Regions from separate parts of the Rothia sp. HMSC071F11 genome, predicted to be linked through region 2. Evidence: riboswitches for the same ligand, from Rfam matches in the RefSeq annotation. Region 2 holds a riboswitch; each other region holds the start of a gene.
What was found. A riboswitch is a leader RNA that binds a small molecule or an ion and turns the genes downstream of it on or off. The one in region 2 is predicted to bind S-adenosylmethionine.

Region 1 (4,776 bases), 130 kb from region 2:
CGCTGTCGTGTTCGCCCCAGAGGTTGCCGATGATGGCATTCACGATGAACGCTGCGAGCTGCCCGCCGACGACCATGAGTTCGTTGCGCCCGGAGAGTGAGCCGCGAATTTCGTAGGGTGCAAGTTCGGCGAGGAATACAGGCACGACCGCGGATGCGCCTCCCACAGCGAGCCCAAGCATCGTACGGCCCATCAACAGTACAGCAATGCTGGGGGTGAAGACGCATGCGAGCGCGCCCGCGATGAAGAGGATTGAGAGTCCGATGATGGTTCTGCGCCGTCCGAGAGCATCTGAAATGCGCCCGGTGATCATGGCTCCGAGGGCGGCAGCAAAGGCGAGGGAGCCTGTGACCCAGCCTTGAATGGTGTTGTCCATGCCGAGTTCGCGGCTCATGGGGTCGAGGGCACCGTTGATAACGCCGGTGTCGTACCCGAAGAGAAGCCCGCCGAAGGTTGCCACCAGCGCGATAACGCCTAGGCGGCGGGTGTGCGCGCCCTGCCCGAGCGGGGGTAGTGCACTGGCGCGGTTCGGCGGCTCGGTGGTGATGCTCATGCGGGTATTTTTGTCTTTCATGAAGGGTCTTGTACGGCACAGGTTGAGAGACCGCACAGTCTTTAAACGCTTGCTGGCTTGGGTATATTCCCGATTAGTTATATTTCCAGCTGGCTATATTTGCAGTGGCGAAGGAGATTGTTAGAAAAGCGCGATGCTTTCGGGCGCTGGAAAAATCTCGTTGAGCCGCACCAGTTCGTCATCGTTGAAACGCACGCTTGCGGCCTGCGCGTTTGCGTGTACTTGTTCGGGGGTGGTTGCCCCGGCAATCACGCTAGCGACGGGGTTCTGCTGTTTGAGCCAAGAGATGGAGGCTTGAACCTCAGAGATCCCCAGATCGGCACAAAATTCGTGGTAGGCATCGAGTTGTTCCCAGTCGGCTTGCGCAAGTACCTGCGCTTTGGAATGCGACAGACGTGACCCTGCAGGGATACTGTCGCGGCGGTATTTTCCGGTCAAAAGCCCATTGGCAAGCGGGAAATACGGGAGAACCCCGAGCCCGAAGTGGCGGGCGGCGGGAAGAATTTCGAGTTCGGCACGGCGGTCAAGCAGGTTGTAGTGGTTTTCGGCGGCGATAAACCGCTCAGTGCCGAGTTCGCGGGCGAGATGCTCGGCGTGGGCAAGCTGCCACCCCGCAAAGTTGGAGTGCCCCAGGTAACGAACCTTTCCGCTGGTCACGAGCGTATCGAGAGCAGATAGGGTCTCTTCCAGCGGGGTGTTCGGGTCGGGGCTGTGGTAGAAATACAGGTCAATGTACTCGGTTCCCAGGCGGCGCAGTGAACCTTCGACGGCACGCATGATGTATCGGCGTGAGCCGCGCGCATCCCAGTCGTTGCCGTTGAGGGTACCGGTGGGAAGCCCGAATTTGGTGACGATGATCAGGTCATCACGGTTGAGGTTAAGTTCGCGCATCGCGGTACCGAACATGGTTTCTGACAGCCCGGGTTCGGCGCCGTACAGGTCGGCAATATCGAAGAAGCCGATGCCCGCCTCGACTGCGGCGGCGATCACGGCGTTGGTGCCTTCCTGAGTTTGAGTGGGGGTGCCGGGGCGTCCCAGATTGTTGCAGCCGATACCGACGGAGGGCACGACCAGCCCGGAGTTACCCAGGCGTGCATATGCGGGAGATTCGATGCGTTCCATACGTTTACTCTACCGTGTTTGACAGTGTATGGTCGCAACATGACGTTCACGGCGCTCTGCAATTCCCTAGAGTAAGACCGGAAGCAGATAAAGAAGGGCCCCGACATATGCGCATATCCTGTGAACCTGCAGATTCACGGGTAGAGGCGGTCGGGGGACTCTTGCATACAGTTTACACGACATGTTTTCTCAGAACAGTACCCGGTTTTTCCTTGTAGAATGCCTTCTCCCTCTCGCCGCGTCACCCCCTCTGTAATCTTCGCGAGCAGATAACATTCCGCTATCTGCTCGCGGCTGAACTTGCGGCCAAATCAGGTGGAGGGTTCAATCCGCCGATCCGAACTGCCGCGAACCCGTATGACGTAATGTTTCGCCGCATCCCGCAATATTAAGCGGTTGTGACCGCTCGACGACATGTGCTGACATATTCTTGCTGGCACCGCGCATCCTGCCTAGAATGGGAACGTTATCTATCCAGAGCGACCGAGAGATCTGGCTCTTAGACGTCGCAGCAACCTCGCCAGCCTCCACCCCATGGGGTGGACGGACAAGGTGCTCCCGCCAGAACCGATAGAAGTGAATTCCCTTCGCGTCTTGCTAAGATTTGGCGTACCTTCGGGCACGCTTCTATCGGGTGAACACGGAGGAATGAAAATGACGACAGTTCACCCGGCTCTTTCTTACGAGCTGTATCCACCACGGTCGCACGCAAGCTGCGATTCCCTGCTCAAAACCATTGCCGAGCTTGAGCAAACCAACCCGGATTACGTTTCCGTCACCTATTCGGGCGATGCTCAACGCCGCCAAAAGACGTTGGCTCTGCTCGATCACTTGGTGCATGAAACATCGCTGAACCCGCTGGCGCATCTAATCTGCGTGGGGCATTCCGTGGCCGATTTGGAACGCTCGGTTCGTCTGATTCTGGGGCTTGGTGTGCGCGGGTTCTTGGCACTGCGCGGCGATATTCCACCCGAAAACACGCGCCCGCTTGAGCTGCCTTTTGCCCGCTACCTGGTGGAGCTGATTCGCAGGGTGGAACGTGAGGATTTCGCGCATCTTGCTGCGGGGAAGGTGTCGATTGGGGTTGCGGCGTACCCGCATAAGCACCCCGAATCTTCCTCGCTTCTTCAAGACATTGAGATTCTGCTTTCAAAACAGCGTGCCGGGGCGGATTTCGCCATCACCCAGGTTTTCTTTGAGACCGAGCGCTATTCGGGGCTTGTGGATGCCGCGCGCCTTGCCGGGGTTGAGATGCCCATTATCCCTGGTATTATGCCCGTTACCTCGCTGACCCGGCTGACGAAGCTGTGCGAGCTTGCCGGGCTTGAAGTGCCGCGCGAGCTGGCGCATCGTCTGGAAACCGCGAGCGATCCGCGCGAGCTGCACCGCATCGGCGTGGAACATGCACTCGACCAATGTCGCAAGGTGCTTGATGCTGGCGCCCCCGGCCTGCATTTCTACACGTTTAACGAGCATGAGGCTGTGCTGGACGTCCTCGAAGAACTCGACGTTCCGCGCTACTCGAACCGTTTCAAACTCCCCCTGAGCGATCTTCAATACCTCTAAACTCCCCTTTTATTTGACACCCTCCCACAGTAAGGAACTAGGATGACCCGCACCCCATTCCCCGCAGCAACCATCGTCGGTTACCCCCGCGTGGGCCGTTTCCGCGAGCTGAAGAAGGCACAGGAAGCGTTCTGGAAAGGCAAAATCACGCAGGATGAACTGCGCCAGGCGGCCGCAGATGTGCAGCGCACCTACTATGACCGTGTGATCGAGCGCGGTCTTAGCGCCACCGATTCGTCTATTCCGGCGACTTTCTCGTACTACGATCAGGTGCTCGATGCCGTGCGCCTTTTCACCCTCGTACCCAAGCGTCTTGCCGACGCCAAGGATGCGCGCGGCCTGCTCGATCTGCCCGGGTACTTTGCTCTAGCGCGCGGCACCGAGACGCTGCCTCCATTGGAGATGACGAAATGGTTCGATACGAACTACCACTACCTAGTGCCCGAGATCGGTCCGGATACCGAGATCAAGCTGAATTTTGAGGCTATCGACGAGCAGCTTGAAGTCGCCAAGGAGCACGGGGTGACAGTGCGCCCGCAGCTGGTCGGCCCGCTCACCCTGCTTCTCGGGGCAAAAGCCGAACAGGGTTCGCCCGAAGGGTTCACACCGCTGGATCGCCTGGACGATTTCGTGAAAGCCTACCAGCAGGTGCTCGCCGAGCTTGCGGCACGCGGCGTGCAGTGGGTGCAGCTCGACGAACCCGGCCTAACCGTGGACCGCGATATTCCCAACGCCAAAATCGCCGAATTGACGCGTAAAACTTACAGCGCGTTGGCAGCCGAAACGAACCGCCCCGCAATCCTGGTGACAAGCCCCTACGGCAACCTGCGCGAGAACCTGCCCGCCCTGTTAGACACCGGTATTGAGGCGCTGCATCTCGACCTGGTTTCCACGCTCTACGATGCCGAGGCGCTGACCGCCTTCAAAGATTCCGGCGTCACCCTGGTGGCGGGTGCCATTAACGGGCGCAATATTTGGCGTGCCGACCTGCGAGCGCTCCTGCACGCACTCCAGAACATTAACGGCGGTGCGGTGGCGGTTGCATCCTCAACCTCGCTGCAGCATGTGCCGCACGATCTCGACCTTGAAGACCCCGCCGATGTGCCCGTAGACGGTCTGGCTTTTGCCGACCAGAAAGTCGCTGAGATCGTGACTCTTGCCCGCGGTCTTGCCGACGGTGAGTCTGCGGTTGAAGCAGAGTTGAAGACCGCCGACGAAGCGCTGGCACGTTTCACAGCGGATCCGCGTAAGCATAATGCCGCAATCCGTGAGCGTGCCACATCCGTGAAACCGCAGGATTTTGAGCGTCCCGAACTGAAAATCCGCCGGGATGCCCAGGCTGACCTGAATCTGCCGAAGCTGCCGACCACGACCATTGGTTCGTTCCCGCAGACCGGCGATATTCGCCGCCACCGTGCAGAGGCGCGTGCCGGTAAAATCACGCAGCAGCAGCTTGACGAGTTCCTGCGTGAAGAGATCGCCTCCGTTATTAAACTCCAGGAAGATTTGGGTCT
Region 2 (4,776 bases):
CAAGATGTATTCGCATCCGAGAGCCCGCAACATCGCAGGTTCTCACCGATGAATATCACTCACTTCACTCTCTATTTAAGATTCCCTCTCACTCAATACAACGACATAAGGAATATCTCTCATGAAATTACGTACTATAGTGCGCCTGATGCTGGCGTTTGTCAGCCTGGTGCTTGTTGCTCCTCTGAATTCTCTGCCCGTTTCTGCGGTGGAAGCGAAGCCCGCTCAGCCTGCGCACGCGCAGAACCGGAATATGGATCTCGCTCAGGAACCCAACCCGGATGATCTCGACGGTGATCATATTCCTGACGGGATGGAAAGAGACGGGTACGATGTCAATAACGATGGCATACCAGAGATCGATTTCCCTAAGATGGGCGCGGATCCCAACCATAAAGACATTTTTGTCGAGATGGATTATATGCCCGGTGAGCTTGCTAGTGAGGAAGAGCTGGACCGCATCGTGCAGTCTTTCGCGGATTTGAATATCAGCAACCCCGACGGCAAAACGGGTATTAACCTGCACCTAGATGCCGGTTCCGCTCGGGGCCCCAAGTACAACTTGGGAGGGGGTCAACAGGTCGAGTGGCAAGTGTTCAGCGACGATATAGATGACAGAGGTGGGAACTGGGCCAAGTTTAAGGCTTCTCATATTAATCAGTATCGTGAAGGGCTCTTTCACTATATGGTCTGGGGTGACTATTACGTGCAACAACAAAGTGGGGAGGAAGGTTCATCAGGATTGGGGCAATTGGGAGGTCTTAATTTCATGGTGACTGTAGGAAAGACACACTGGAATAACAATAAAGGTAATATGAGCGATATTCGCGTGGGTACTTTTATTCACGAGCTGGGGCATAACCTCGGCCTGCAGCACGGTGGTGATGCCGAGGAGAAAGGTGAAAAAGGTAAACCACAGTACTTCAGCGTGATGAATTACAACTATCAGCTTACCGGTGTGCCCAAGGCGGATGGAACCAAATATTTCGGATACCTGCAGCAGGATATGCCGACCCTTAAAGAATGGGCCTTGGACGAACGCAAAGGCTTTGGTCCCCAAGCGCGTGGGTACATGTATCGGCCCAATCCAGAGGCCGTACTGAGGCCAGCAGATGGACCTGTCGATCTCAACGGTAATGGCGAAATCGACCATGGAATCTATGCTCTTGATCTTAACCGTGACGGAATGACAGGCTGGCTGACGGCACCAAGCGACCTGAAAAACCTGCGCTTTGCAGTTCTGACTGGACGAGGTGGTACTGAACCTGTCCCTGAGCCCAAGGTGGAAATAAACCCCATCACAGCGGAATATGCCCGCGAATTGGATCTCATTTCCTGAATAATTTGACGCTTTTCCTAAAATGGGAGCGAAGAATGGCAGCGGGAGCGTTAAACACGCTCCCGCTGCAAACTATTGCTCCCGAATTTTGCCATCGCATTCGAAAGAACACTGCTGTCCGCCGGGCGACGTACGCGGCCCTTAATATTACGGGCGACAGTCACAAACATTAATATTCGTCATAATATCGCACCAACCACGACACCCCTTATACACTCAAAATCAAGGATTATGAGTCCCGGTGTAAAGCTCTGGCTAGCCGGGCGGCAACCCTCTCCCGTAGCGGGGTGCTCCAGATGATGATCTGGCTTCAAGGGACACGAAGCAAGTACGGCGCGAATGCGCCACCTGCACGACTTGGAACACCAAGAAGGTCACCACCTATAAAGGAGGCGGCGCGCGGGGTGCAGGAACACCCGAACATTCGCGAAAGGATACGTAGATGGCTGAGCAGAAGAAGCGCATCGCAGTTAACGCATTCGACATGACCTGTGTGGGTCACCAGAGCTTCGACCTCTGGCGCCACCCCCGCTCCCGTGCTACCGAGTACAACACCATCAAATACTGGACCGACCTGGCACAGATCCTTGAGAAGGGCTTCTTCGACGGCGTATTCTTAGCCGATGTTGTGGGCATCTACGATATTTACAAGAACTCCGCCGCACCCGCTATCGAAGGTGGCGCGCAGGTGCCTGTGAACGATCCGTTCATGCAGATCTCCGCAATGGCCGCCGTGACCGAGCATCTGGGCTTCGGCGTGACCTCAGCTGTCACCTACGAGCAGCCTTACACGCTCGCACGCAAGTACGCTTCTCTCGACCACCTCACTAACGGGCGTGTGGGCTTCAATGTGGTGACCTCATACCTGCCTTCCGCAGCCGAATGTCAGGGCCTCGAAACCCAGATTGAGCACGACACCCGATACGAACTCGCCGAAGAGTTCCTGGATGTCTGCTACAAGCTCTGGGAAGGCTCCTGGGAAGACGGCGCGGTCGTCAAAGACCGCGAGAAGGGTATCTACGCCGACCCCGCCAAGGTGCACCCGATTCAGCACAAGGGTAAGTACTTCAGCGTGCCCGGCGCGGGTCTGACCGAACCCAGCCCCCAGCGTACCCCCGTGATTTTCCAGGCGGGCGCATCCAGCCGCGGGCAGAAGTTCTCCGGCAAGCATGCCGAGGTTGTGTTTATCGGTGCACTGCGCCCCGATCTGACCCGCATTATTACCGACCGCATTCGTGACCGCGCAGAAGAGAACGGCCGCGGTCGCGACGAAATCAAGGTTTTCGCGATGCTCTCCATTATTGTGGACGAAACCGAAGAGAAGGCGAAGGCAAAGTACGAAGAGTACCGCAAGTACGTCAACTTGGAATCTTCGCAGGCCATTATCGGCGGCTGGTCCGGCGTGGATCTTTCCCAGTTCGACGAGGACGAGGTACTCAACTATGTGAAGACCGAGTCGATTCAGTCCTTCCTCACCCCCTTCACCCTGCAAGCCAAGGATAAGCAGTGGACGCGTAAGGATATTGCCGAGCACTGCACTATTGGCGGTATGGGCGAGGTTATTGTGGGCGACCCGCAGCAGGTGGCCGACGAACTCGAACGCTGGATTGATGAAGGCGGACTGGACGGTATTAACCTGGCATACCACGTTTCGCCCGGTTCCTTCGAGGACTTCATCGAGTTCGTGGTTCCTGAGCTGCAAAAGCGTGGGCGCTACCGCACTTCCTATGAGGGCGAGACCCTGCGCGAAAGCCTGTTCGGTAAGGGCCAGACTAAGGTTGCAGACTCCCACCCGGCCGCGAAATACCGCGGCGCCTACGTGGGTAAGCCCTCCACGGCAGACACCCCCGCACGCGCTATCGCGAACTAACCAACTCTGCCTCAGAGTTTCCTCCGCAATATATTGAAAACAGTGCAGAACCCGCCCCCTCTCCGGTTTGACCGCCGGGATGGGTGGGTTCTCGCATGTTTGCATCGGGTAGCCCTTTAGAATGGGGTGCATGAGCGAAACAACCCTGTATGATCCTCAAACCCGCTGCCCCTGCACAAGCGGCGAGGTATACGGTGCCTGCTGCGGGCGGTACCTGGGCGAGTTTGCCGCATCCGGAACCTTGGGCGCGCCCACACCGCTGGCTCTGATGCGCTCGCGGTTCACCGCCTTCGCCCTACACGATGCGCCCTACCTGCTGGCAAGCTGGCACCCACATACGCGCCCCGCAGAGTTAACGCTGGATGAAACGCTGCGCTGGTACCGACTGGATATCCTGGGCTCTTCGGGCGGTCCCTTCGATGCGGCGGGCACGGTCGAGTTCGTGGCGTACTACCGCTCGGTTCCCGGCACGCCCGCCAAAGAACGCGTGAAAGGCACCATGCACGAAAAATCCCGCTTCGAGAAGGTAAACGGCATCTGGTACTACCTGGACGGTGAGGTCAGCTAAATTCCTCCCGATCGGGTAGCATGGCAGAAATATTCCTCTTATGGTATGTTTTTGCCATGATGTCAGTTGCGGAATATGCCCAGCACGCCGGGGTGAGCCCCCGAAGCGTGCGTGCACGCCTTGAACGAGGATCTTTGAGTGGACAAAAAATCGCCGGGCGGTGGATGGTTTCAGATAACCCGCACGAGCATCACTCCGCACATGGGCGCAAAATCTCGATGTCATCCTTCAATCAACTTGCCGCCTATCTTGACGGTAACAGTGCATCCCTTACCCCCGATGCACGCCGCCGTGCCAAAGAACGTGCACATAACCTCTCCGAACGTGGGGTAGAAGCTCTTAGGCAGTATGCAGTGCGTGCAGATGCGAAACTTCAATTCTATGCTGTGCCTTCTGCTGACCTGCATGACTTGATGGACGAACGAACATTAGCGCTTACGGGTGTCAGCCACGAATATTCGGAAATTTACGGGGCTACCGTAGAAGCATATGTGACTCCCCACAATCTCGAATCCCTGAAATTTATCTACGCACTGCGTGAAGTTCCGGCACAGGATGCCAACGTTATTCTTCGCGCAGTCAAAGAGTTGCCTAAGATTCGCCCCTTGCACGTTGCGGTTGACCTCCTAGTTTCCAAAGACCCGAGAAGCGAGCGGGAAGCGGAACGTCTGGTGAAAGGACTCATAAGCCGTGCCTGATCAGAAAACGGTGAAAATCCCAGCCCAGGGCGCAGAGCTTGAATCCTGGCTACATTGTGAGCTTCCTTGATGAAAGTCTCAAAAACTAGTCCTGCGTTTGCTATATTTATGCCATGAGTGACGTTATCTCGCAGGAATCTTTCGACGAGCTCGCCCTCTATTTCAACGGGGGAGGGCACCTGCTTGCCCCGGATGCGCGCCGCATCGCTGCTGAACGCGCCCGCATCCTCTGCGCCCACGGGCTCGATGCACTCCGGCAGTACACGCACCGCACCGGGATGACTGCGCACTACTACGTGGC
Region 3 (4,776 bases), on a different contig from region 2:
GTAGCTTTCGACCGCATATCGTCCGCGGTTCTCACCGATGGACCCGCCGTCGGTGGATTCTCCGCGGTTTGCCTGCCGCCCAAAGCGGTGCTCCAACTCTGCTGGGCTGCGGTAGGTGGTGTGGGCTATGCGCCGCGCCAGCGCGAGCCCGGCCGTGGGCGCCGCTCCCCCATAATAATCGCCGGAAGCAAAATTGGCATCAGCACGGATGGCGAGGTTCTGGGTGTGCGCCCAGGAAATCTGTTCGGCGGTAGCAGCGGGACCGGCGGCAATAACTGCGCATCCGCGTACCAGCTCGGGGAAGGTTGCCGCCCATTCGATAGCGCGTGCCCCGCCGAGCGATCCGCCGATTACGTGGTGAAAACTCTTAATCCCCAACCGGGCGATAAGTTCGGCTTCGGCTCGTACCGAGTCGCGAATAGTGACGTAAGGGAAGCGTGATCCCCAGGGTTTTCCGGCGCCCGGGTACCCCTCGGGTACGATGCTTGCCGGACCAGTCGAACCGTAGCATCCGCCCAAGATATTGGGAGCTATCACAAAATACTTGGTAGTATCGACCACCGCGCCCGGCCCCACAATACCTTCCCACCAACCATCACTTTCGACTGCGCGAATACTGGGTGCAGGCATATCCGATGTGGGAATCCCGCGCGAAACATGGGTGTCGCCGGTGAGGGCGTGCAGAATAAGAATCGCGTTGTCCCCAGCTTCATTAAGAGTTCCCCACGTTTCGTACCCAATGTTTACCTGTGGAAGCACGGTACCGTTTTCGAGGGTGAAATCACCGATCGCCATCTGCCGCAGGTACCCCTGAGCGCTGGGATACTGCAGTTGCGACAGATAGGTGGCGTGTACGATATTTTCCGTCATGTTTTCTCCTCGATAACCAGTAGTTGGTAATGGCAGGCGAGAAACCGATACCGCGACCGGGCATTTACTGTGCAGCCCGGTCGCGGCGGTGCAGGTTAGGCGTTCAGAGTTGCAAAGCCCAATTCAAGGTCTGCGATAATGTCGTCAATATTTTCGATACCTACCGAGAGGCGCACAAAGTTTTTGCTCACACCGATTGCCTCTAGCTCTTCTTCAGAAAGCTGCGAGTGAGTGGTGGATGCGGGATGAATCACGAGCGAGCGTACATCGCCGATATTCGCTACATTGGAGTGCAGCTGCAGGGCGTCCACAAAGGTGCGGGTCTGTTCCAAGTCGGCGTCTTTGAGGGTGAATCCCACAACAGCGCCCGGCCCCTTCGGCAGGTACTTCTGGGCTCGCTCGTACCAGGGCGAGGAAGGCAGACCGGCCCAGATCACCTGATCGACCAGCGGGTGCTCCTCCAGCCAGTTTGCGACTTTAGTAGCGTTCTCGATATGGCGTTCGATGCGCAACGAAAGGGTCTCTAGACCGATACCAATGTTGAAGGCGTTGGTTGGAGAGATCGCCGCCCCGGTGTCGCGCAGAAGCGAAACTCGCGCCTTGAGAATATAGGAAAGGTTCGCACCGAAGGCGGAGTCTTTGCCCAAGTCACGGGCATAAACTAGACCATGGTAGCCAGGTGCTGGCTCGTTGAACTTGGGGAACTTTTCGGGATTGGCTCCGTAGTCAAAATTCCCGGAGTCCACGATAACGCCGCCGATTGAGGTGCCGTGCCCACCCAGATATTTCGTGGCGGAATGGATTACCACATCCGCACCAAATTCGATGGGGCGCACAAGGTAAGGAGTGGGAACAGTGTTATCGACGATTAGGGGAACGCCATTGTCGTGGGCGATCTGGGCGATAGGCTCGATGTCGAGCACATCGTTCCGGGGGTTAGGTACGGTTTCTCCGTAGAAGAGTTTCGTGTTGGGGCGAACCGCATCGCGCCATTGCTGCAGGTCGTCCGGGTTTTCAACAAACGTAGTTTCAACGCCGAGGTCGGCAAGCGTGTATTTAAGTAGGTTGTAGGTTCCCCCATAAATCGATGGGGAAGCCACGATATGGTCGCCCGCACCCGCAATGTTGAGAATCGCATAGGTAATAGCCGCTTGGCCTGAGGCCAGCAAAAGCGCCCCTACTCCCCCTTCAAGGGATGCGATGCGGTTTTCAATAACCTCTTGGGTGGGGTTGTTCAAACGGGTATAGATAGGCCCAAGCTCAGCTAGAGCGAAACGGTTAGCGGCCTGTTCTGCGTTCTCGAAAACGAACGAGGTGGTCTGGTAGATAGGTAACGCCCGAGCTCCCGTTGCGGCATCCGGTGCCTGCCCCGCGTGAATCTGGCGGGTTTCAAATTTCCAACCGGCGGGGTTGGCGGGAGTCGGGACTGTAGTGTTGCTCATGCGAAGCTCCTTGTGATAGTTCAGGGGGCCGCATGCCGATTTCGGTACAGAGTTCTTGGGTTTTCTTCTCTGCAAACGAAAAAACGATGTACCAGAATCGGGCACATCGGTCCCGCGCTTGCGTTGTACTTTGTGTTCAACGCCTGGTCCTCACCCAGGGCACCCCACCGCGGAGGAGGGTTGCCGGCCAGCTAGCTGGGGCTTATCACTGGCTCTCATGACCTGCATCTAGAGTTTCATAGGAAGCGCACATGGTCAAGCGGGATGCGTGTTTTCGGCGCATTGTTGCAAAGATGACGTTTTATGAACTGTTTTCGCGACAGCCTATTGTTTGGGAGAAGCACCAATACTTATGCGCTTGTGACTGTACGTATGTTATACCCTAACCGCTAAAGCCATGTGATCTGCAGTTAGCCGCCGCTAAATTACCATCAGTGTAGACAACCGTGAGCCATGCTACACTGATGGAAACCTTGAATCTAGGAGTGATGAGGTATGACCTCCCGCTAAAGTCGCACCGGCTCGCGGAATGCCCGCCCAGATGGTGGGCTTTAAAAATTTCAGAAATAACCCTGCTTTGGTTCGATACATTCCAGGAGCGCATAGTGAGCACCTTGAACACCAAAGTTCTGAGGGTTTCATTGTTATACCTTCCGCATCTGCAGTCGGTGACTTGGGATTATTCAGGCACTACGAAGTGCCTCTCTCACGACTATTCATCTCACCCGTCCCACATATTGCAGGCGTGCGAACACCGTGCTCAAGAGGCTTCGGGTGACTAAGCACCGCAAGATTTTATCACAATGTCTACAATTCTTGACGCGGCACAGCTATGCCGCACCTTTGGCAAAGGTGAACACGTTTTCACCGCTGTCGATAATGTTTCGCTCAGTATAAGCTCCGGCGAAATTCATGCTCTGCTCGGTCCCAACGGAGCTGGGAAAACAACAATTGTACAGATGTGCGCAACACTGTTGACTCCCACAAGCGGTACCGTTCGCATCGACGGGGTGGATGCGCTTGCACACCCCCAGCGTGCGCGTGCATCCCTGGGACTTGCGCTCGGCGGGGATACCGGGTTCTATCCGCGAGCATCCGCCCGCGATAATCTTCTCTTCTTCGCCGACCTTGCCGGGGTTAGCGCGCGCAAACGCCGCACCCAGGTGGCGAGCGCTTTGGAACGGGTCGATCTTGCAGATGTCGCCGCGAAGAAAGTACAAGAGTTTTCCCGCGGCATGAAACAACGTCTGCACATCGCGCGGGCACTGCTGGGCGAGCCAAAACTGCTGCTTTTGGATGAGCCGACGAACGGGCTTGACCCAGATATTTCGCTGACAATACGCCAGCTAATTCGCTCCCTCGCTGACGACGGCACCGCCATTTTACTCACGAGCCATCTGCTGGGCGAGATTGAGGAGTTAGCGCATCGGGTCACGGTCATCGGTGCCGGTCGCATGGCGGTTTCGGGCACGGTAGCGGATATTACTACGCACGCCGGAATCTCCGCTAGCACTGTCGGGCGTGTGGGTGCGAATGCCGGGGCGGTGCTTCAAGAACTTGCCCGATCTTTGAGCGATGCGGGAACACTGTTGCTAACCCCGCACGGTAGCGAGTGGGAGATCACCGTGTACTGGAATGAACGTTCTGTTTCGGAAGAGCCGCACCCCTTCAGTAACGAACGCGCCGAGGCTCTGCTGACCCGTATTCTCACTGAGCGTGAGGTTCAGATGCTCACACCGCTGTATACTCGCCCAGCCACCCTCGAAGAGGCATATCTGGCTATGGCGGAAGGATTGAAACGATGAACCGGCAGCTTCGCCTAATGTCCTTTTCCCTGCGCCAATTCCTCACGGTTCCCTACTTCCTGCAGTTACTGCTGCTGAGCACCTTTGGAGCAACGGCCCTGCAAGCACTCGCCGCCGGTGCCTGGCCAGTAGATGCGACCCTCGCCTGGACTCGCGCAGGTATTATCGGTACCTGGAACATGTGCATTGTTGCCGCCGGAATCCTCAACTTCGAGCGCTACCGGGGAACGTTCGTGTATCTGCTCAATGGTGCCGTGAACCCGCTGCGTGCGCTCGCAGCGGTGGTCTCAACTGCCTCCATTTTTGGACTTGCCGCCCTGCCATTGGCCTGGGCTTTCTGGGCGCTGTGCACCTTCTCGGTAAATTTCACGGACTTTACTCAGGTGGGTGCACGCTATCTGGTGGGCCTTCCGCTGCTGTGGATCTCGTGTCTGGCGGTGACCTTCGTGATTGCAGGGTTCTTTGTGGCAACCCCGAACGCTATCGCCTATGAGGAGCTGCTGCTCGTGCCGGTTTTCGTGGCTGCCGGGGTGCTTTTTACCGAGAGTTCCGCGCCTGCATGGCTTGATGAGCTCGGCACGCTGATTCCGATTCAGGCACCCGTGAAGGTTCTGCTTGGGCAAATGCCTATGAACTCATTCGGTGATTTTCTGAGCGTT
Region 4 (4,776 bases), on a different contig from region 2:
CTGTGGAATCAACGCCGCACCAACAATACCCAGCAGATGCCGTTCGGTGCTCGCCCATGCAAAGGCGACGGCAGCAAAAATACCGTAGGCGGCGCACCCTAATAGTACGGGTTTGAAGAATTCCCCCTCATAGGATGCGCGCGCCAGTTTCCGCCCAGACCTAAAGCATAAGAGCACCGGAATAATGCTCAGCCCCATGGGCACCAGTGTGAGCATGCCGTGCGGCAAGATAATACCGAAAGCATTCGGAATATTCAGCGGCACACCGTGCATGAGCAGCCACAGGTGGGAGGCAAGAGTTGCGAGCGCGGGAAAATCCATACGGTTAAAACCGTTGGTAAACCACACCGCCATGAGCAGAACGAGCACAAGCCCGAAAGAAAGCGCGGCGGTAAAAACTAATTCAACGATGCCCTGCAGCCAGAGTGGCATAGGGGCAGAATACCGGGATGTAGAAGAGCTACTTTTCATCGTTCTTCCATCATGCCATGAAACCTGCCAGCGCGTGTGAGCCTGCTGGGCTTTCGGGGAAATAGTTCCGGTTAATTGGCGGCTAACCTTCGTTAACCGCTCACCGTGAACAGAGGGGTTACACGAACGTTACCGATGCGCTCTCACCGCCGCGGCAACGCATACAGCTAACTGTGCCGAGCATTTCTCACGACCTTCTCAAACACGCAGGTACTCCCCCGGCGCTTACGGTGAAATATTGTGCGGAAGATTTAGTCTTCAATCCACGGATTCACCGCGGGTACGCCCCAGGACCGGTACACCTCAGCTTTTGAAGAAACGATTTCGAGGTCGTGAGCTTGGGCGCTCGCCGCCATCAGACCTTCGAGGGCGGCGGTGGGCAGGGGCTCGGCATCTTTACGTCCGTGACTGTGAGTGCCGCGCGGAGCGCTGCGTCCCGCCCATTCGAGGCTTACGCGCGCATCCACGTTGATGATGTGGTCGGCGAATCTGTCGAGAAGTTCGGCAATCCAGCGGTCGGTCTCTGGGTAGGGGTAGAGTCCTTTGAGCTCGCCTACGCTCAGCACCGAAATGTAGAGGTGTTTATAGGCGCGGCGGCGCAGAAAGGCAACAACTTTGGGATCTGGCGTGGCTTTGCGGATCTCGGCGAGTACATCCGAGTCGAGAAGCAGTCCTGAGGCGCTCATACCCCTATGCTACGCGCAGACCGGCATATTCGACGGCGGGAATACCCTCGGGGTTGGGAAGAAGCAGAAAATTGAGGAATTCGTCGCGCTTAGAAGAAATACGTGCGTAATCCTGAATGCTTACTGCCTGGTAACCGCCGCGTGCGGGCACGGATGCGGCACGCAGATTTTCCTGATAAGAGCGTGCAGGAGTAAGGGGGGATGCTGGAGATGAAGAGCTGTTGTACATTGACAACCATGCGCCGAATGCGCGTTCCTTTCGCGTTGCTCTTGCCTGTACCAAGTGCCACCTGAGGCGGCGAATACAAACCGCTTCGTCATCCGAGCCACCCGTGAACATGGGGTTGGCGTTCGACCATAGTCGGAGCTTATCAGTCGAAACTCTTGAAGCTGAATCCAGGTTACAACAGCTTTCAGGAATCTGTAAACGTGCGAACCCGTCAAATTCTTGTGATTTACATAACGCGATTATGAATGCATACCTGTATATAGCTGCCTCATGGCGGCGTAGTGTGAAGTTTTGGGCCTTCAGAGCAGGTCTACACATTCGAGAAAAATCACGGCACACTGGGTAATGTACAGAAATTTATCTTGCCTCTGATATATCACCATGTCACGCCCACTTTACGCTTCCGGAAAGAAAGAGTGATAACTGTGAAAAAGACTGTACAGATCATGGGGATAGTGGCCGCAATTTTTCTGATCATTGGGTTTGGCTTGTTCATCCTGGCCGGTTGGGGCTCACTTGTAGAGTATCATGCCCTCGAATGGAGGGGCGTGCAGCATAAAGGAGCAAGTCCCCTAACGCGAGCAACCGCCAACCTCAGCTACTGGTTCTTAGGCACCGGTTTTCTCGCCGGGCTCTTCACCTTTATTCTGCGCTTCACAACGACGACTAGGAATACACGCAAGGCACAAAATAAGCACAGTGAGCAGAATAAAACACCCTTGGTAGAAGGCGACCATAACCAGGTTGATTCATAGAGTCAGCATCTAAGGAGTGCTCATGAAAAAAGCTATATACATCGTTGGAGCAGTAGCCGCAGTACTTCTGGTTATCGGGTTTGGATTGCTCATCCTAGCCGGCTGGGGCTCACTCGTGGAATACCACGCCTTCGAGTGGAGGGGTGTCGATCCCGCAGGAGCAAGTCCCCTCGTCATGGCGACTAATAATCTGAGCCTATGGTTCCTAGGCATTGGTTTCCTCACCGGCATTATCACCTTTATTCTGCTCTTCACAACGGCGACCAAGAAGGCACGCAAGGCACAAAACAAGCATGCTGAGCAGAATAAAACACCCTTGGCAAAAGAACGGGACCAGATGAATCCATAAAGTCAGTTACTCAAGGGGAAAGCATGAAAACTGCACGTATGGTCGGGGCAATAGCTGCACTATTCCTCATTCTCGGTATTGGATTGTTCATCCTAGCGGGCTGGGGAGCAGTCGTTGAATACCACGCCTTCGAGTGGAGGGGCATCCAGCCCAAGGGGTCGAGTCCTCTCACACAAGCAGCCGCGACCCTCGCCATGAGTGTCTTATGCGTTGGCTTCCTGACCACCATCATCACTTTTATTATGTTCTTCACAATAGTCATCAAAAATGCACGTAAGAAACGTACAGCCCATCTTGGGTAGACCTCATAACGAATTACCGCGCGATTCTTTGACACCCTTGAGATAATAGAACGGTGAGCACGCCAAACCCTTTCCCCGATATCCCCGTCACCGTTGCGCAGATTATTCGGCAGGCGGGGCATAAGGCATACCAGCGCGGGCTTGCTTATGCCCGTCAGCGTGAAGTGGTGCGCTACACCTACGACGAAGACGAAAACACGCTGGAAGGTCTGGTGAATGGGAGCACCCCTATTCCCTATGAGGTAGATATTCGCTTCTTCCCGGGTTCTGACGCCGATTCCAATCTTTTCAACGCACGATGCACATGCCCAGTCACCGCCGACTGCAAGCACGCCGTCGCCCTCATGCTCACTGCACTCGACCGTGCCAAGACTGCGCGGAAAGCCCTCGACAATGCGCCTGGTGGCCGCATCCGCCAGTCTATGAACCCGGAGAACCCAGAAGATACCGCACAGCAGGTTGCGGAGGCAGCCGACGATCCCCTGGCGGCGTTACGCGCATCCGGGGCGATTCGTTCAGCAAGCTCGCTCACCACCGATCCCAAACCTCTCTCCCTGAACGACCACGAGAATATGCATTCTTCGCCCTCGAAAATTTCGGTGTGGCGGCGCGATATGGCACAGGTTCTCGCTGCCCGGGGCGAAGCATCCGGTATTGATTCTGCACGGGTTCCGGGGGCGCTCGACCTTTCCTTCAGCATTTCGGGTTCGTATGCGCGCGGGCGCAATATTCCCGGTGCAACCCCGCCTATCAATTTGCTGGCGCGACCGCTCATGCAGTCCAAAACCGGGCGCTGGATCAAGGGCGGGCTCAGCTGGGAGACCTTTGCATCCAGCGTGGGTGGGCCGGTCGGTCGTCACGAAGTGTACCCTGAGCACGAACGGTTCTTCGCCGAAATATACGCTATCGCACGCCCGTGGCAGAATATGTATTCTTCGCATCGGGACTGGATTTCGCTCACCGCCACGAACTCCACGCTGCTGTGGGATGTTCTGGCTCGTGCAGAGCAGATCGGCCTGCCGATTCTTCTCGAAGGGTTTGAGGTAACCACGGCAGTTCTACCACCCGCCCAGGTGAGGGTACATGCCGGAGCTGTTGGGGCCGAGTCCCGACAGAACGCAGAGGCTGCCGTGAGCGAAGATTCCACCCCCGACTTGGCTCTTCATGCCGCCTTGGGGTGGGAAACCCGCGAAGATAACCGGGTGCGACAGCTCTGGTTTGATGCCGCACACTGCCACCCTATCGGCTCGCCGCGCTCAGGATTTTTCGCGCTCGGCGGTCTTGTGCAGCGTATTTACGAAGAACAGGCGCATCGGGTGCATTGGAAAAGCACGCGCAAGGGCGCCTTAGACGCGCCGCATCGCGATGTTTTTCAGGCTCAATCTTCGCAGCAGGCGGAGGAGAGCTCGGACGAGAGCGAAAATTCTGAGACACAAACGGGTGGGCTCATTCCCGAGCTATCGCCCGAAAATGCTGCGACGCCGACTATTCCGGATCTGCCGGAAGGTCTTAACCTGGCGTTTATTCCGCTTGCCGAGCCTTTGGACGCAGCCGCAGAATCCTTGGTATCTCGCGGCGAAATGCGTATTCCGGCAGACGAACGCGAAGCTTTTCACCGCGAGTTCTTGCCTACCCTCACGCGGGCCGTCCCATTCCTTACCCCAGACCCGGCTTTGGCGCTGCCGAAGGTTCGTTCACCCTATTTGGTGTTTGAGGCGCATTTTGATGATGAGATTTCGCACGATGCGCTCCTGAATTGGTATTGGGAGTACCCGAAGAACCCACTCGATGAAGAAGGCACAGACTCGGAAGTTCGCCGCCTGCCGGCACTGGGCTCGGGCGCAGAACGCGACGAACGTTTTGAGGCACGGGTGCTGCGCGCGGTACGGTCAGCGACCGCATCTAACCCGGTGTTGGCAGGCGGGTTCGGTGAACGCCGTTCTCAGGGGTGGGAAACCCGCGATATTCTCGCCCATGTGCTGCC

Region 1: linked by a shared signal. The riboswitch ahead of HMPREF2554_RS09080 (methylenetetrahydrofolate reductase) and the one ahead of HMPREF2554_RS08645 (LLM class flavin-dependent oxidoreductase) in region 2 are both predicted to bind S-adenosylmethionine.
Region 3: linked by a shared signal. The riboswitch ahead of HMPREF2554_RS01485 (bifunctional o-acetylhomoserine/o-acetylserine sulfhydrylase) and the one ahead of HMPREF2554_RS08645 (LLM class flavin-dependent oxidoreductase) in region 2 are both predicted to bind S-adenosylmethionine.
Region 4: linked by a shared signal. The riboswitch ahead of HMPREF2554_RS02320 (nuclease PIN) and the one ahead of HMPREF2554_RS08645 (LLM class flavin-dependent oxidoreductase) in region 2 are both predicted to bind S-adenosylmethionine.

The regions. Positions count from the first base shown of each region.
Region 1 covers NZ_KV795763.1:259,102-263,877, forward strand. The annotation lists gene HMPREF2554_RS09070 (sugar porter family MFS transporter) at 1-574, opposite strand, end outside; gene HMPREF2554_RS09075 (aldo/keto reductase) at 695-1,696, opposite strand; SAM riboswitch class I at 2,164-2,273, shown strand; gene HMPREF2554_RS09080 (methylenetetrahydrofolate reductase) at 2,351-3,262, shown strand; gene metE (5-methyltetrahydropteroyltriglutamate--homocysteine S-methyltransferase) at 3,305-4,776, shown strand, end outside.
Region 2 covers NZ_KV795763.1:131,546-136,321, reverse strand. The annotation lists gene HMPREF2554_RS08650 (zinc-dependent metalloprotease family protein) at 122-1,339, shown strand; SAM riboswitch class IV at 1,567-1,676, shown strand; gene HMPREF2554_RS08645 (LLM class flavin-dependent oxidoreductase) at 1,782-3,209, shown strand; gene HMPREF2554_RS08640 (YchJ family protein) at 3,340-3,777, shown strand; gene HMPREF2554_RS08635 (hypothetical protein) at 3,798-4,475, shown strand; gene HMPREF2554_RS08630 (hypothetical protein) at 4,589-4,776, shown strand, end outside.
Region 3 covers NZ_KV795730.1:109,915-114,690, forward strand. The annotation lists gene HMPREF2554_RS01480 (homoserine O-acetyltransferase MetX) at 1-870, opposite strand, end outside; gene HMPREF2554_RS01485 (bifunctional o-acetylhomoserine/o-acetylserine sulfhydrylase) at 966-2,312, opposite strand; SAM riboswitch class IV at 2,422-2,535, opposite strand; gene HMPREF2554_RS01490 (ABC transporter ATP-binding protein) at 3,116-4,117, shown strand; gene HMPREF2554_RS01495 (hypothetical protein) at 4,114-4,776, shown strand, end outside.
Region 4 covers NZ_KV795730.1:312,073-316,848, forward strand. The annotation lists gene HMPREF2554_RS02310 (cell division protein PerM) at 1-471, opposite strand, end outside; gene HMPREF2554_RS02315 (PIN domain-containing protein) at 723-1,157, opposite strand; gene HMPREF2554_RS02320 (nuclease PIN) at 1,162-1,440, opposite strand; SAM riboswitch class IV at 1,419-1,547, opposite strand; gene HMPREF2554_RS02325 (hypothetical protein) at 1,812-2,141, shown strand; gene HMPREF2554_RS02330 (hypothetical protein) at 2,164-2,490, shown strand; gene HMPREF2554_RS02335 (hypothetical protein) at 2,514-2,792, shown strand; gene HMPREF2554_RS02340 (DEAD/DEAH box helicase) at 2,846-4,776, shown strand, end outside.